Regions from separate parts of the Streptomyces sp. NPDC055103 genome, predicted to be linked through region 1. Evidence: riboswitches for the same ligand, from Rfam matches in the RefSeq annotation. Region 1 holds a riboswitch; each other region holds the start of a gene.
What was found. Region 1 has a riboswitch for cyclic di-AMP ahead of ACWFR1_RS10460 (M23 family metallopeptidase). Riboswitches for the same ligand answer to the same signal wherever they lie in the genome.

Region 1 (4,659 bases):
GCACCTCGACCGGGTCTTCTTCGGCAACAGCGGCACCGAGGCCGTGGAGACCGCCCTGAAGTTCGCCCGGTACGCCACCGGGCGGCCCAGGGTCCTCTACTGCGCCCACGCCTTCCACGGGCTCACCACCGGCTCCCTCTCCGTCAACGGCGAGCAGGGTTTCCGGGAGGGCTTCGACCCGCTCCTTCCGGACACCGCGATCGCCCTCGGCGACCTCGAAGCCCTGGAGCGGGAGCTGCGGCGGGGCGACGTGGCCGCCTTCGTCGTGGAGCCGATCCAGGGCAAGGGCGTCCACGAGGCGCCCCCGGGCTTCCTGCGGGCCGCCCAGGAGCTGCTGCACCGGCACGGCGCGCTGCTCATCGCGGACGAGGTGCAGACCGGCCTCGGCAGGACCGGCGACTTCTACGCGTACCAGCACGAGCCGGGGGTCGAACCGGACCTGGTCTGCGTCGCCAAGGCGCTCTCCGGGGGCTACGTCCCGGTCGGCGCCACCCTCGGCAAGGACTGGATCTTCAAGAAGGTCTACTCGTCGATGGACCGCGTCCTGGTCCACTCGGCGAGCTTCGGATCGAACGCGCAGGCCATGGCGGCCGGGCTCGCCGTCCTCTCGGTCATGGAGGACGAGGACACCGTCGCCCACGTCCGGCGGATCGGCGGGCTGCTCCGGTCCCGTCTTGAGGAGCTCGTGCCCCGGTACGAGCTGCTGCACGAGGTGCGCGGACGTGGTCTGATGATCGGGATCGAGTTCGGCAGGCCGACGTCACTGGGGCTGCGCGGCCGCTGGGCCATGCTCCAGGCGGCCCGCAAGGGGCTCTTCGCCCAGATGGTCGTCGTGCCCCTGCTCCAGCGGCACCGGATCCTGACCCAGGTCTCCGGGGACCACCTGGAGGTGATCAAGCTGATCCCGCCGCTGGTCATCGACGAGGCGGACGTGGACCGGTTCGTCACCGCCTTCACGGCGGTCATGGACGAGGCCCACGGCGGTGGCGGACTGATGTGGGACTTCGGGAGGACACTGGTGAAGCAGGCCGTGGCGCAGCGCTGAAGACCGTCGCCCGCGCCCAGGCCAGAGGGTTTTGCCTCTGAGGCAAGAAACTTGCCTCAGAGGCATGATCCTGGCGCAATGGATGCATGGACCACGCCCCCGGGGAGACCTCCCCGGACCCCGCCACCTCCGGCGTCCTGCCCGACGTCGCCCCGCAGCTGCGGGCCCTGCGCCGCCGCCGGGGACTCACCCTGGAGGCCGCCGCCCAGCGGGCCGGCCTCTCCCCGGCGCACCTCTCGCGCCTGGAGACGGGGAACCGGCAACCCTCGCTGCCGATGCTGCTGGCCCTCGCCCGTATCTACGGTACGACGGTCTCCGAGCTCCTCGGCGAGACACCGCCCGAGCGCGACCCCGTCGTCCGGGCCGGCCGCTCCGAGCCCGTCGAGGCCGACGGCTGGATCTACCGGCAGGCCGGCGGCGCCGGGCGGGCGCTCCAGTGCCTTCGCGTCCACGTGCCGTACGCCACCCGGGCCGACATCGTGCGCGTCCACCCCGGCGAGGAGTGGATCCACGTCCTGGAGGGGCGGGTGCGGCTGGCGCTGGGTGACGCCGTGCACGTCCTCGACGCCGGAGACAGCGCGCACTTCGACTCGCTCACCCCGCACCGCATCGGCGCCGCCACCCCCGGCGGGGCCGAGCTGCTCTTCGTTCACACCCTGATGCAGAGTCCCGTCGCCGAGCTGTGCCTCGGTGACGGAACCCCGCACCGTCGCTGACCCCCCGCGTACCCCTTCGCGGGAACGCGCCCCTTCGTCAGAAAAGGACCGAGATGTCCGAGAAGTCACGAGCTGTCACCGGCGAGGAGCGCGGGGAAGGCAAGTTCCCCAAGGGCCTGGTCCTCCGCCTCTTCGCGTACCTGGTCGCCGGGCACCTCTTCGCCGGCTTCCTCTATCTGCTCTTCATGCTGGGCGGGCAGAACCAGTAGGCGGGGTGCCGCCTACGCCTCGGCGAGGAAGCGCTCCCGCAGGCGCTCGCGGGTCTCCGGGGCCAGCTTGAGTCCCTCCGTGAGGTAGGTCTCCACCGAACCCCAGGTCACGTCGATCGTCTCGAACGCGGCCCGCAGATACTCCACCCGCGCGTCGAAGAGCGGGCTCAGCAGCTCCATCACCTCGGGCGACATCGCGTCCGCGGCGGTGGAGCTGCGGCGCACCTTGTAGCGGCGGTGCGGGTCGTTCGACTTCACGTAGTCGGCCTCGATCGCCTCGCGCTCGACGCCGAGGGCGAGCAGCGTGATCGCGATGGAGAGGCCGGCGCGGTCCTTGCCCGCCGCGCAGTGCATCAGCGCCGGGACGCTCTCCTCCGCCATGGAGTGCAGGATCCGGCTGTGCTCCGACGTCCGCTCGACGATCATCTTGCGGTACGAATCGGACATCCGGGCGGCCGCCTTGCCGTCGCCCAGGATCTCCCGCAGCTGCGCGATGTCGCCGTCGCGCACCAGCTTCCAGAACTCCTTGCCGTCGGCCGGGTCGTTGAGGGGTATGTTCACGTTCCGCACGCCGGGGAGCTCGACGTCCGCCCCCTCGACCTTGCGGTCGGCCTCGTTGCGGAAGTCGAAGACGGTGTGCAGGCCCAGCGTGGTGAGGAAGGCGGCGTCCGCCTCGGTGGCGTGGGCGAGGTGGCCGCTGCGGAAGAGGCGTCCGGGCCGCACGGCGCGCCCGTCCGTCGTCGGCAGGCCGCCCACGTCCCGGAAGTTGCGGACCTCGGCCAGCTCGGGCTCGTTCGCTTCGGTGGGCGGGACCTGCGGCAGCTGCTGCGTCACGGATGCTCCTGGGGGTCGACGTTCGGGGGCCCGATGCGAGATCGGTGCCTAGGACAATCATCCAGGTGGGAGGGGGTCCGCGCACCCCCTCGGACGGGAATGGGTGATCTGTCCGAAATGGGGCGTTAAGGGGAACGCGCCCTGTTTGCAGGCGAGATGGGCGGTGCCGCGTGAGCAGGGTCATAGAAGTGACGGATCGTGGCCGACGGCCCCGAGCAATTGCCGTACGGAAAAAGGAAATCGAAGGACCGTCATCAACGGAGGGTGACCGGATTTCCGCCCGAAATTCGCCCCGGTCAATACCGGGTGGAATTCGCGGCTTGTTTGCTCCGACCTCGCTCGTCTAGCGTCACCGTCAATCCGGTCGGACCGCCGAATCCTGCCACCGTCCGGAATCCGCACTCATCCCATGCGTGGCAGGAGCGGGGGACCCAGGAAGTACGCCGGTCCCGCGACACAGGACGGCTTGGGGTGAAGCCGCGTGAGAACGCGGCCGGGCATCTCCAGTCCGAACCCGACAGCTCACCTCGTAGGCGCCGGAGAGGAATTCGCCATGCCCGCGAAGGGTAAGCACCGCCGTCCGAAGATCAATTCCCTCACCCGGGGTCTCGTCGTCGCCAGTACGGGAGGCGCCGTCGTCGCGCTCCCGCTCCTCGGCGCCACCGGAGCCCACGCCGCCGAGCAGGCCGCCCCGGCCGCCGTCCCCGCCCAGGCCGTCGCCGCCGCCCAGGTGAAGGCGCCCGCCGCCCTCCAGGCCGCGCCCGCCGTGACGAAGGCCGCGTCGAAGACGTACTCCGTCGTCAGCGGTGACTACCTGTCGAAGATCGCCACCGAGCACCACCTCGCGGGCGGCTGGCAGAAGCTGTACGAGGACAACCGCCAGGTCGTCGGCGAGAACCCCTCGCTGATCCTGCCCGGCATGAAGCTCACCCTCGGCGCCAAGAACACCGCCGCCGCGCAGAGCGCCGCGCCCAAGACCGCCGCCCCCAAGAGCGCCGCGCCCAAGGCCGCCCCGAAGAGCACGCAGAGCTCCGAGAAGAACGGCGACACCTCGCGCGCCTCCCGGAGCAGCGAGCGCTCCTCCGCCCCGGCCGCCGCCTCGGAGTCCTCCTCCTCGCAGTCGGCGCGGACCTCGCAGTCGGCGGGGTCCTCGACCTCCGCGTCCGGCTGGGTCGCCCCCGTCAGCGGTGGCTTCTCCACCCCGTACCGTGCCTCCGGCTCCATGTGGTCCTCCGGCTACCACACCGGTGTCGACTTCATCGCCTCCTCCGGCACGACCGTCCGCGCCGTCGGCGCCGGCACCGTCGTCTCCGCCGGCTGGAGCGGTTCGTACGGCAACGAGGTCGTCATCCAGCACGCCGACGGCAACTACTCGCAGTACGCGCACCTCTCCTCCCTCTCCGTCTCGTCCGGCCAGTCCGTCAGCGGCGGCCAGCAGATCGGCCTCTCCGGCTCGACCGGCAACTCCACCGGCCCGCACCTGCACTTCGAGATCCGTACCTCTCCGAACTACGGCTCCGACGTCGACCCGCTGGCCTACCTCCGCCAGCACGGCGTCTCCGTCTGACACGGACGCACCACGACGGCCCGGCACCCAGGTGCCGGGCCGTCGGCGTATTCCGGCTTGGGGGAATCTTTATCGGTGGCATATGTCACCCTCCGTCAACCCCTCCTTACGGTCGCGTAGGTCACATCCGAAAGGGAAGGATGTGCTCCCGTGGCAGACGATTCGAGATCAAGAGACAAGAACGCATTCGGGTCGTACGCGGCGATCGGTGACAGCTTCACCGAGGGCGTCGGAGACCCCGGGCCCGACGGGACCTACGTCGGCTGGGCGGACCGGTTCGCGGTCCTG
Region 2 (4,659 bases), on a different contig from region 1:
CGCCTCGAAGTGCTCAAGGACGCGGGCCACTACGCCCCCGAGGAGACCCCGCAGGCCCTCGCCGAGGCCATCGAGGCCTTCCTCGCCGCCTGACGGGACCTCCGGGGTGTGACACGGAGGTCCGAAGGTCGTCGGGACCGACGACTTTCGAGGACAGCGGCGGACCCGCCCCGCGCCGGATCATCGTGCTCACACCCCCACGGGACGGTCACCGACGACCGTCCAGGACCGGCAGGAGCACCACCGATGGGACTCGCACAGTCACAGCACCGCTTCCTGGTGCGGCAGAAGGTCACCCTGATGGCCAACCGCTACCTGGTGCACACCATGGGCCCGGACGGCGAGGAGGCCGAGCTGGTCGCCTTCGCCCACCAGAAGCGGATGGCCCTCAAGGAGCACGTGACCTTCTACACCGACGAGTCCCGGCGGCAGGTGCTCTTCACCTTCAGAGCCCGGCAGGTCATCGACCTCGGTGCGACCTACGATGTCCACGGCGCCTCCGGCACGCGGCTGGGCGGCTTCCGCAAGGACTTCGGCGCGTCCCTGCTGCGCGGCACCTGGCATCTGAACCGGGACGGGGAGACGCGGGAGACCACGGGGCAGGAGCGGAACCGAACGGTGGGCGTCCTCCGGTGGGCCTGGGAGTTCCTCCCCTTCACGGAACTCCTCCCCTTCGTCGTGCCGTACCACTTCGACTTCTCCGAGGCCGGACGGCCTGTCATGTCCGTCGAGAAGCGCTTCGGCGTGCGCGACCGGTACGTCGTGGACATAGCCGACGCGGAGCTGGACCGGCGGCTCGCGATAGCCCAGGCCGTCACCCTGGACGCCTTGCAGTCCCGCTGACCTGTCCCGCCGGGTCGGGCCGTCTACCCTGGAGACACGGGCAGGGGACGGGGCACACGGTTCCTCCCCGCGCCCCGGCCGCGTGCGGAAGGGCGGCGGACCATGGACTTCAGCGATCGCACCGACGCGGGCCGGCAGCTGGCCGCCCGTCTCGACCACCTCAAGTACCAGGACGTCGTGGTTCTCGGCCTTCCGCGCGGCGGCGTACCGGTGGCCGCGGAGGTCGCCGACGCGCTCGACGCGCCCCTCGACATCTGTCTCGTACGGAAGCTGGGGGTGCCGTGGCAGCCGGAGCTCGCGATGGGCGCGCTCGGGGAGGGCGGTGTACGGGTCCTCAACGAGCAGGTGCTGCGGGAGACCGGTGTGGGCGAGCGGGAGCTCGCGGCCGTGGAGGAGCGCGAGCACATCGAGCTGGAGCAGCGGACCCACCGCTACCGGGGCGCCCGCCCGCCCGTGCCCCTCGAAGGGAGGACGGTCGTCGTCGTCGACGACGGGCTCGCCACGGGCGCCACGGCGCTGGCCGCCTGCCGGGTGGTCCGTGCCCGGGGTGCCGCGCGGATCGTCCTGGCGGTGCCGGTCGCCCCACGCGGCTGGACCGCCCGTCTCGGGGGCGAGGCCGACGAGACCGTCAGCGTCCGCGAGCCCGACTTCTTCTACGCGATCGGTCAGTTCTACCGGGACTTCACGCAGACGTCCGACGCGGAGGTGCTCGACTGCCTCGACCGCAGCCGGGCTGTGCGCGGGCCCGTCGTGCGGGACGAGGACGTCAGGATCCCGGCGACCGGCGCCACCCTCGCCGGACGGCTCGCTGTGCCCGACGGCGCGACCGGCATCGTCCTGTTCGCCCACGGCAGCGGCAGCAGCCGGCACAGTCCGCGCAACCGCGCGGTCGCCTCGGCCCTGAACCGGGCCGGGCTCGGGACGCTGCTGTTCGACCTGCTGACCGAGACCGAGGCGGCCGACCGGGCCCATGTCTTCGACACCCCGCTGCTCGCCGGCCGGCTGGTGAGCGCCACGGACTGGCTGGCCGGGCGGCCCGGGGGCGACGACCTGCCGCTCGGCTACTTCGGGGCGAGCACGGGCGCGGCCGCCGCGCTGTGGGCGGCGGCCGACGCCGGTTCCGGTGTCGCCGCAGTCGTGTCACGCGGTGGCAGACCGGATCTGGCGGGCGAGCACCTGGCCCGGGTGCGCGCCCCGACCCTCCTCGTGGTGGGCGGCCGGGACGAGCTGGTCCTGGACCTCAACAAGCGGGCCCAGGCGCTGCTGCGCTGCGAGAACCGGCTGACGGTCGTGCCGGGCGCCACCCACCTCTTCGAGGAGCCGGGGGCCCTGGAGGAGGTGGCGGAGCTCGCCAGGGACTGGTTCGACGAGCACTTCAGGGGTCAGTAGGCGCCGTTGACGTTGTCGATGGAGCCGTAGCGGTCGGCCGCGTAGTTGCAGGCAGCCGTGATGTTGGCGACCGGGTCGAACAGGTCCGTGGACGTGCCCGGCACGTGGTAGGCGTCGAAGGTCGGCTGGATCACCTGGAGCAGGCCCTTCGAGGGGGTGCCGGCCGCGGCGTTGGAGTCCCAGAGGTTGATGGCCTGGGGGTTGCCGGAGGACTCGCGCATTACGTTGCGGAGGATTCCGTCGTACGAGCCGGGGATGCCGCGCTGGGCCATGATGGCCAGCGACTGCCGGATCCAGCCGTCGAGGTTGTCGGCGTACTGGGCGGCGGCCGGGGCGGCCTGGACGGCGGGCGCGGCGGCGGGCGCCGCCTGCGCTGCGGAGGCGCCCGAAGCGGCGGCCGGGGCCGCGGCACGGCGCTCGGAGCGGCTCGCCCGGTCCGTCGTGGCGGTGCTCTTCTTCGGCGCGGCGGCCTGAGCGGGGGCGGCCTTCGCGGAATCCCGACGAATCGTCAGTTCGAGACCGGGGTGAATGAGTGACGGATTGTCACCCACGGCGGACTTGTTGGCCCGGTAAATCGACTTCCAGCCGCCCTGAATTCCCTTCTTCTGGGCGATCAGGGAAAGCGAGTCACCGCTCACGACGGTGTACGTACGCGCGGCGGCGGCAGCGGCGGTGGGGGCGGACGGCGCGGCGGTCGCGGTCGCGTGCTGTGCGGCGACGGGCTGCGCGGCGGTCTTCGGCGCGGACGAGATCGTCTCGGCGCCGGCGGTGGCGGGGACGATCAGCGGCAGGGCCAGGGCTGCCCCGCCCGTGCCGGCGAGTGCGAGGCCACGGGTGACCGTGCGGCGTCGGGGGCGGCGGTGCTTACCGTGTGCAGGCATGACGGTTTCCTCTCCGGCGCCTGCGGGGTGAGCTGTCGGGTTCGGACGGGAGATGTCCGGCCGCGCACACGCGGCTGCACCCCGAGCCGTTCCGGATTCCGGACCGGCGAATTCGTGGGTCCCCCGCTCCTGCCGTCGGGTGAAAGGGAGGTGTTTCGGGCGGCGGCAGGATTAGGCGTTCCGCTCGAATGGGGGTGACCGTAGGCCAGTAATGCGACGGATAACAAGGGGAGTGAATCGCTGGGGCGGGGTAAAGGATCTCTGTATTCGGCTAATTCAAGATCGACCGCGCTCGGGCATCGCCGAACTTCCGTGCACCGCACGGCTTGCGGAAGTGCCGGGACGTGGTGATCTCCGGGAAAAGTGAACCGCGTCACCCGGCGAGTAATGTCCGAATATGCGATGTAATTCCGATGGTGAATGAATGGGTGGAAATTTACCGCCATGGGGTGTTCGGTCGTGTCGAGGGTCGTGGGGCTGGCTCGCGCTAAGCGGTACCACTGTGTCCGTGGCGACAAAAGTCGCAAACAAGACATTCTTCTTGAAAGATGGAGGTACCCGACCCAGGAGCCACCCGGATGCCGACCACCGTCTCCCCGCTCAGCCCGGACACCCTCGACCGCGAGGCGGCCGCTCTCTTCGAGAGCGCCACCTGGCAGCGGATCGTCACGGACTGGACCCCCGCCCCGCCGACCCTCGCCCCACCGGTCCCGGTCCGGCCGACCCTCGCCCCACAGGTCCCGGTCCGGCCGGCCCCCGCCGGACCGGACCCCGCGCCGCAGCGACAGCCCGAGCGCGCTGACTGGCGGGCCCTCCTGACCGTGCCCGTGGACCAGCTCGTGACCGAGGCGCTCGACGCGCTCCCGCCGCCGGCCCCGGCCGAGCGCACGCTTCCCGGCCGGATCGGAGCCGTACTCCCGGACCGTCTGCACGCCTGGCGCCGGATCGGCCGTCCCGAGCTGCGCCCCTCGGTCCACCTCGGCTACGCGCGGCTGGTGCTCACGGAGTGGGGCTGGCAGAACGCCCCGTACAAACTGCGCGACGCGCGGGGAGCGCGCTGCGTCTGCGGCGCCCTCCTCGCGGCCCACCGCCTCGGCTACGGCGGCGCGGACACCATGAACGAGGCGGCCGCCTGGATCATGACCGAGCTCCGGTCGCGAGGATGGCGCGAACTGATCGGCCCGTGGAACCGGGCTCCCGGCCGCACGGCGGCCGAGGCGGTGGGCCTCCTCGACGCGACGATCCGCCGCGCCGCGCACGCCGGCCGGTGACCCGCCGGGCCGGTGACACCGTCGGCCGGTGACCCGCCGGCACCGGCCGACGTGCAAGGGGTCAGCCGGTGACGCTCGGGGACCCGGTCTCGATGTGGCCGGTGTACCGGCGCGACCAGGTCCCGTCGATGTCGGCGAGGATCGTGAAGTCGTACCAGCCGCCGTTGTAGGCCACCGCGTTGAAGAACTCCTCACGGCTGGAGTTCGCCGGGACCGTGTACGTCCACGGGCCGTCCGTGCGGTAGGCGTTCGAGCGGATCGTGAAGGTCACCGGG
Region 3 (4,659 bases), on a different contig from region 1:
CGGCTCCATGGCGGACCTGGACGCGGCGACGCTGGAGGACGCGCGGAACTTCTTCCGCACGTACTACGCGCCGAACAACGCGGTGCTGTCGGTCGTCGGCGACATCGACCCGGAGCAGACCCTCGCCTGGGTCGAGAAGTACTTCGGCTCGATCCCCTCCCACGACGGCAAGCGGCCCCCGCGCGACGGCTCGCTGCCCGACGTCATGGGCGGGGAGCAGCGTGTGGTCGTCGTCGAGGAGGTTCCGGCCCGCGCGCTGATGGCCGCCTACCGGCTGCCGCACGACGGCACGCGCGAGTGCGACGCCGCCGACCTGGCGCTGACGGTCCTCGGCGGCGGCGAGTCCTCCCGTCTGCACAACCGTCTGGTCCGCCGCGACCGGACGGCCGTCGCCGCCGGTTTCGGCCTGCTGCGGCTCGCCGGTGCCCCCTCGCTGGGCTGGCTGGACGTCAAGACCTCCGGTGGCGTCGAGGTCCCGCAGATCGAGGCGGCCGTCGACGAGGAGCTCGCCCGCTTCGCCGCCGAGGGCCCCACGCCCGAGGAGATGGAGCGCGCGCAGGCCCAGTTGGAGCGCGAGTGGCTCGACCGGCTCGGCACCGTCGCGGGCCGCGCGGACGAACTGTGCCGGTTCGCGGTGCTGTTCGGCGACCCGCAGCTCGCCCTCACGGCCGTCGACCGGGTCCTCGACATCACCGCCGAGGAGGTGCAGGCGGCCGCCAAGGCCCGACTGCGCCCCGACAACCGCGCGGTGCTCGTCTACGAGCCGGTGGCCACCGAACAGAGCGAGAGCGACAGCGACGAGGAAGAGGGAGCGGACCAGTGACCGACGCTGCCGTGTCTTTGACGAGCATGGACTTCCACCCGCGGCCCGAGCCGGGCATCGCCAGGCCCTGGGCTTTCCCGGCCCCGGAGCGAGGCTCCCTGGCCAACGGCCTGACCGTGCTCACCAGCCACCGCCCCGGCCAGCAGGTCGTGGCCGTGGAGATCTTCCTGCCGGCCCCGCTGGACGCCGAGCCGGCCGGTCTCGACGGCGTCGCCACGATCATGGCCCGCGCGCTCTCCGAGGGCACGGACCAGCGTGGTGCCGAGGAGTTCGCGGCCGAGCTGGAGCGCTGCGGCGCCACGCTCGACGCGCACGCGGACCACCCGGGCGTACGGGTCTCCCTTGAGGTGCCCGTCTCCCGGCTGCCCAAGGCGCTCGGGCTGCTCTCCGAGGCGCTGATCGCCCCGGCCTTCCTGGACACCGAGATCGAGCGCCTCGTGCGCAACCGCCTCGACGAGATCCCGCACGAGACGGCCAACCCGTCCCGCCGCGCCGCGAAGCAGCTCTCCAAGGAGCTCTTCCCGGCCGAGTCGCGCATGTCCCGGCCGCGCCAGGGCACGGAGGAGACGGTCGCCGCGATCGACTCCGCCGCCGTCCGCGCCTTCTACGAGGCGCACGTCCGCCCCGGCACGGCCACCGCCGTGGTCGTCGGCGACCTGACGGGTGTCGACCTCGACAAGGTCCTCGCCGAGACGCTGGGCGCCTGGTCCGGCGAGCCGGCCGAGCCGCTGCCGATGCCGCCGATCACCGCGGACGACACCGGACGGGTCGTCATCGTCGACCGTCCCGGCGCCGTCCAGACGCAGTTGCTGATCGGGCGCATCGGTCCGGACCGCCACGACAGCGTCTGGGCGGCCCAGGTCCTCGGCACGTACTCCCTCGGCGGCACGCTGACCTCGCGCCTCGACCGGGTCCTGCGCGAGGAGAAGGGCTACACGTACGGCGTGCGGGCCTTCGGGCAGGTGCTCCGCTCGGACGCCGCGGGGAACGGCGCGTCGATGCTCGCCATCAGCGGCTCGTTCGACACCCCCAACACCGGCCCGGCACTTGACGACCTGTGGAAGGTGCTGCGGACCCTCGCCGCGGAGGGCCTGACCGACGCCGAGCGCGAGACGGCCGTGCAGAACCTCGTGGGTGTGGCGCCGCTCAAGTACGAGACGGCCGCCTCGGTCGCCGGGACGCTCGCCGACCAGGTCGAGCAGCACCTTCCGGACGACTTCCAGGCGCAGTTGTACGCGCGTCTCGCCGAGACGGGCACGGTCGAGGCGACCGCGGCCGTGGTCAACGCCTTCCCCGTGGACCGGCTCGTCACCGTGCTCGTGGGCGACGCGGCGCAGATCGCGGAGCCGGTGCGCGCGCTCGGCATCGGTGAAGTCACCGTCGTGACCGGCTGATCGCACCCGCGGACCCGGCAAGGAAGGCCTCGACGTCACGATTTCGTCGAGGCCTTCCGCTTTGCCCGAATTGAGAGGAATGGGGCGTCTGCCCTGTGGCATGTCTTACAAACAGGCGTGTTTGTTTGGCTATTGAAAGACGATCCGCATAGCGTCGGTGCGGCTGTTCGTCAGTGCACGTGCCGCATTCGCGGCAGCGGACAGTCATCGCCGAGTCCCCGTCAGGCGCGAGCCTGGGGAGCCGGGGACCCACACAGTCCCTGGGGTGAATCGGGCGCCTTCGTCACGCACGGAGGGGCTCGTAGGAGACCTTCCTGCTCCGAACCCGTCAGCTAACCCGGTAGGCGAGAAGGAAGGAAAGGAACAGCCCCTACATGGCGTTCACCCGTGCCACCGGGAAGCATCGTGGGCCGAGCCGGATGGCGCGTCGCAGCGTGGGCATCGCCGGCGTCGCGACACTCGCCACCACCGGCGTCATCGGAACCCTCGCCTCCCCGGCGCTCGCCGCCGACACGGACAACCGCTCCGTCGAGGACACCGGCCTCACGCAGGTGATCACCGAGGACTCCCTCGCGGACCGCGTCAACGCCCAGGTCGCCGCGCAGGAGCAGGAGGCCTTCGAGGCCATCGCCAAGGCGAAGGCCCAGGCCGAGGCTCGCGCCGAGGCGAAGCGCAAGGCCGAGGCCCGCGCCAAGGAGGTCCGTGAGGAGCGTGAGCGCGCCGCCCGCGAGGCCGAGCGCCGCCGCCTCAACTCCTTCCAGCTCCCCGTGGCCGGCTCGTACGTGACCACCGGCTACAAGACCGGCGGCTCCCTCTGGTCCTCCGGCAGCCACTCCGGCATCGACTTCCACGCGTCCTACGGCAGCTCGGTCGTCTCCGTCGGCTCCGGCACCGTCGTCGAGGCCGGCTGGGGCGGCGCGTACGGCAACAACATCGTCATCCGGATGAACGACGGCACGTACACCCAGTACGGGCACCTCTCGTCCATCGGGGTCTACGTGGGCCAGAGCGTCGAGCCGGGCCAGCAGATAGGCGTCTCGGGTTCGAGCGGCAACTCGACCGGCCCGCACCTCCACTTCGAGGCGCGGACGAGCTCCGAGTACGGCTCCGACCTCAACCCCATCTCGTACCTCCGCTCCCGCGGCGTCAGCCTCTGACCCCAGGCGGAAGCCGCTGACGCCACACGGAAGCCCCTGGCGTCACACGCATCGCGTCGCAAAAGCCCCGGCTCGTACTGAGCCGGGGCTTTTCGCTGACCGAAACATATGCGCGGATTCCATGGGGGCATCGGAAATTCCGGCCTGCTGCAATAGAGTCGCAGAGCGGACGCAGAACAGGCGTCGCTCGAATTGTCTCTCGCGGACCAAGGCGGAGGTCGGACATGCGCGTTCCCGCGCAATCGGTATGCACGGCGATCCGGGACGACATCGTCTCCGGCGTCTTCGAGCGGGGCGGGCGACTGACCGAGGAGCAGCTCGCGCGCCGCTACGGGGTCTCCCGTGTCCCGGTCCGCGAGGCCCTGCGCACCCTGGAGTCCGAGGGCTTCGTCGTCACCCGCCGCCACGCAGGCGCCCATGTCGCCGAGCCCACCGAGCAGGAGGCGGCCGATCTGCTCGACATGCGGGCCCTGCTCGAACCCCTGGGCGCCGCCCGCGCCGCACAGCGGCGCACCGAGGCACATCTGAAGGTGCTGCGGGGCCTGGTCAGGCTGGGTCAGGAGCGGGCCAGACGCGGCCAGGGCGAGGACCTGCGCTCGCTCGGCGGCTGGTTCCACGAGACGCTGGCGCAGGCCTCCGGCAGCCCGGCCCTGACGGCGCTGCTCACCCAGCTACGGCACAAGATCGCCTGGATGTACGCGGTCGACCAGCCCGCCCACCCCACCGAGGCCTGGTCCGAGCACGGCGCGATCGTGGACGCCGTCGCGCGCGGCGACGCCGAGCGGGCCAGGGCGCTGACGGCGCTGCATGCGGAGCGCTCGCTGGTGCTGCACCGGCTGAAAAGGCCCGAGCGCGGCCGTGTGAGGGTTTCGCAACATGTCGTCAACACGGCGAGCGTCCGGAATTAACACGTGCACCGTATACAAAGAATAGGAATTCGCTGGAGCTGATGTGCGCTGCCGGAAATACCGGCTCCAGAAAAGCGAAAACCGCGGCCGCCGGAATTCCGGCAGCCGCGGTTTCGTCGTACGGGAAAGGCGGGGTCAGACGGTCTCGGGGAGCTCGTCGAGGCCCTCGGCGACCAGCTTCGCGAGGCGGTCCAGCGCGATCTCGGCGCCCTCGGCCTCCGAGGCGAGGACGATCTCCTCGCCGCCCTGCGCGCCCAGGCCGAGCACCGCGAGCATCGAGGCGGCGTTCACGGGGGTGCCGTCGGACTTGGCGATCGTCACCGGAACGCCGGAAGCCGTGGCGGCACGGACGAAGATGGACGCGGGGCGGGCGTGGA

Region 2: another riboswitch for cyclic di-AMP. It lies ahead of ACWFR1_RS23925 (LysM peptidoglycan-binding domain-containing protein); the one in region 1 lies ahead of ACWFR1_RS10460 (M23 family metallopeptidase).
Region 3: another riboswitch for cyclic di-AMP. It lies ahead of ACWFR1_RS05630 (M23 family metallopeptidase); the one in region 1 lies ahead of ACWFR1_RS10460 (M23 family metallopeptidase).

What each region holds. Positions count from the first base shown of each region.
Region 1 covers NZ_JBSGTX010000012.1:10,188-14,846, forward strand. The annotation lists gene ACWFR1_RS10440 (aspartate aminotransferase family protein) at 1-1,045, shown strand, start outside; gene ACWFR1_RS10445 (helix-turn-helix domain-containing protein) at 1,132-1,761, shown strand; gene ACWFR1_RS10450 (DUF6126 family protein) at 1,815-1,970, shown strand; gene ACWFR1_RS10455 (tyrosine-protein phosphatase) at 1,983-2,804, opposite strand; cyclic di-AMP (ydaO/yuaA leader) riboswitch at 3,192-3,353, shown strand; gene ACWFR1_RS10460 (M23 family metallopeptidase) at 3,358-4,371, shown strand; gene ACWFR1_RS10465 (SGNH/GDSL hydrolase family protein) at 4,522-4,659, shown strand, end outside.
Region 2 covers NZ_JBSGTX010000039.1:57,887-62,545, reverse strand. The annotation lists gene ACWFR1_RS23940 (alpha/beta fold hydrolase) at 1-93, shown strand, start outside; gene ACWFR1_RS23935 (hypothetical protein) at 247-843, shown strand; gene ACWFR1_RS23930 (alpha/beta family hydrolase) at 946-2,232, shown strand; gene ACWFR1_RS23925 (LysM peptidoglycan-binding domain-containing protein) at 2,226-3,113, opposite strand; cyclic di-AMP (ydaO/yuaA leader) riboswitch at 3,119-3,291, opposite strand; gene ACWFR1_RS23920 (DUF6197 family protein) at 3,692-4,384, shown strand; gene ACWFR1_RS23915 (phosphocholine-specific phospholipase C) at 4,446-4,659, opposite strand, start outside.
Region 3 covers NZ_JBSGTX010000005.1:140,774-145,432, reverse strand. The annotation lists gene ACWFR1_RS05640 (M16 family metallopeptidase) at 1-823, shown strand, start outside; gene ACWFR1_RS05635 (M16 family metallopeptidase) at 850-2,217, shown strand; cyclic di-AMP (ydaO/yuaA leader) riboswitch at 2,416-2,578, shown strand; gene ACWFR1_RS05630 (M23 family metallopeptidase) at 2,592-3,374, shown strand; gene ACWFR1_RS05625 (GntR family transcriptional regulator) at 3,599-4,282, shown strand; gene ACWFR1_RS05620 (HPr family phosphocarrier protein) at 4,418-4,659, opposite strand, start outside.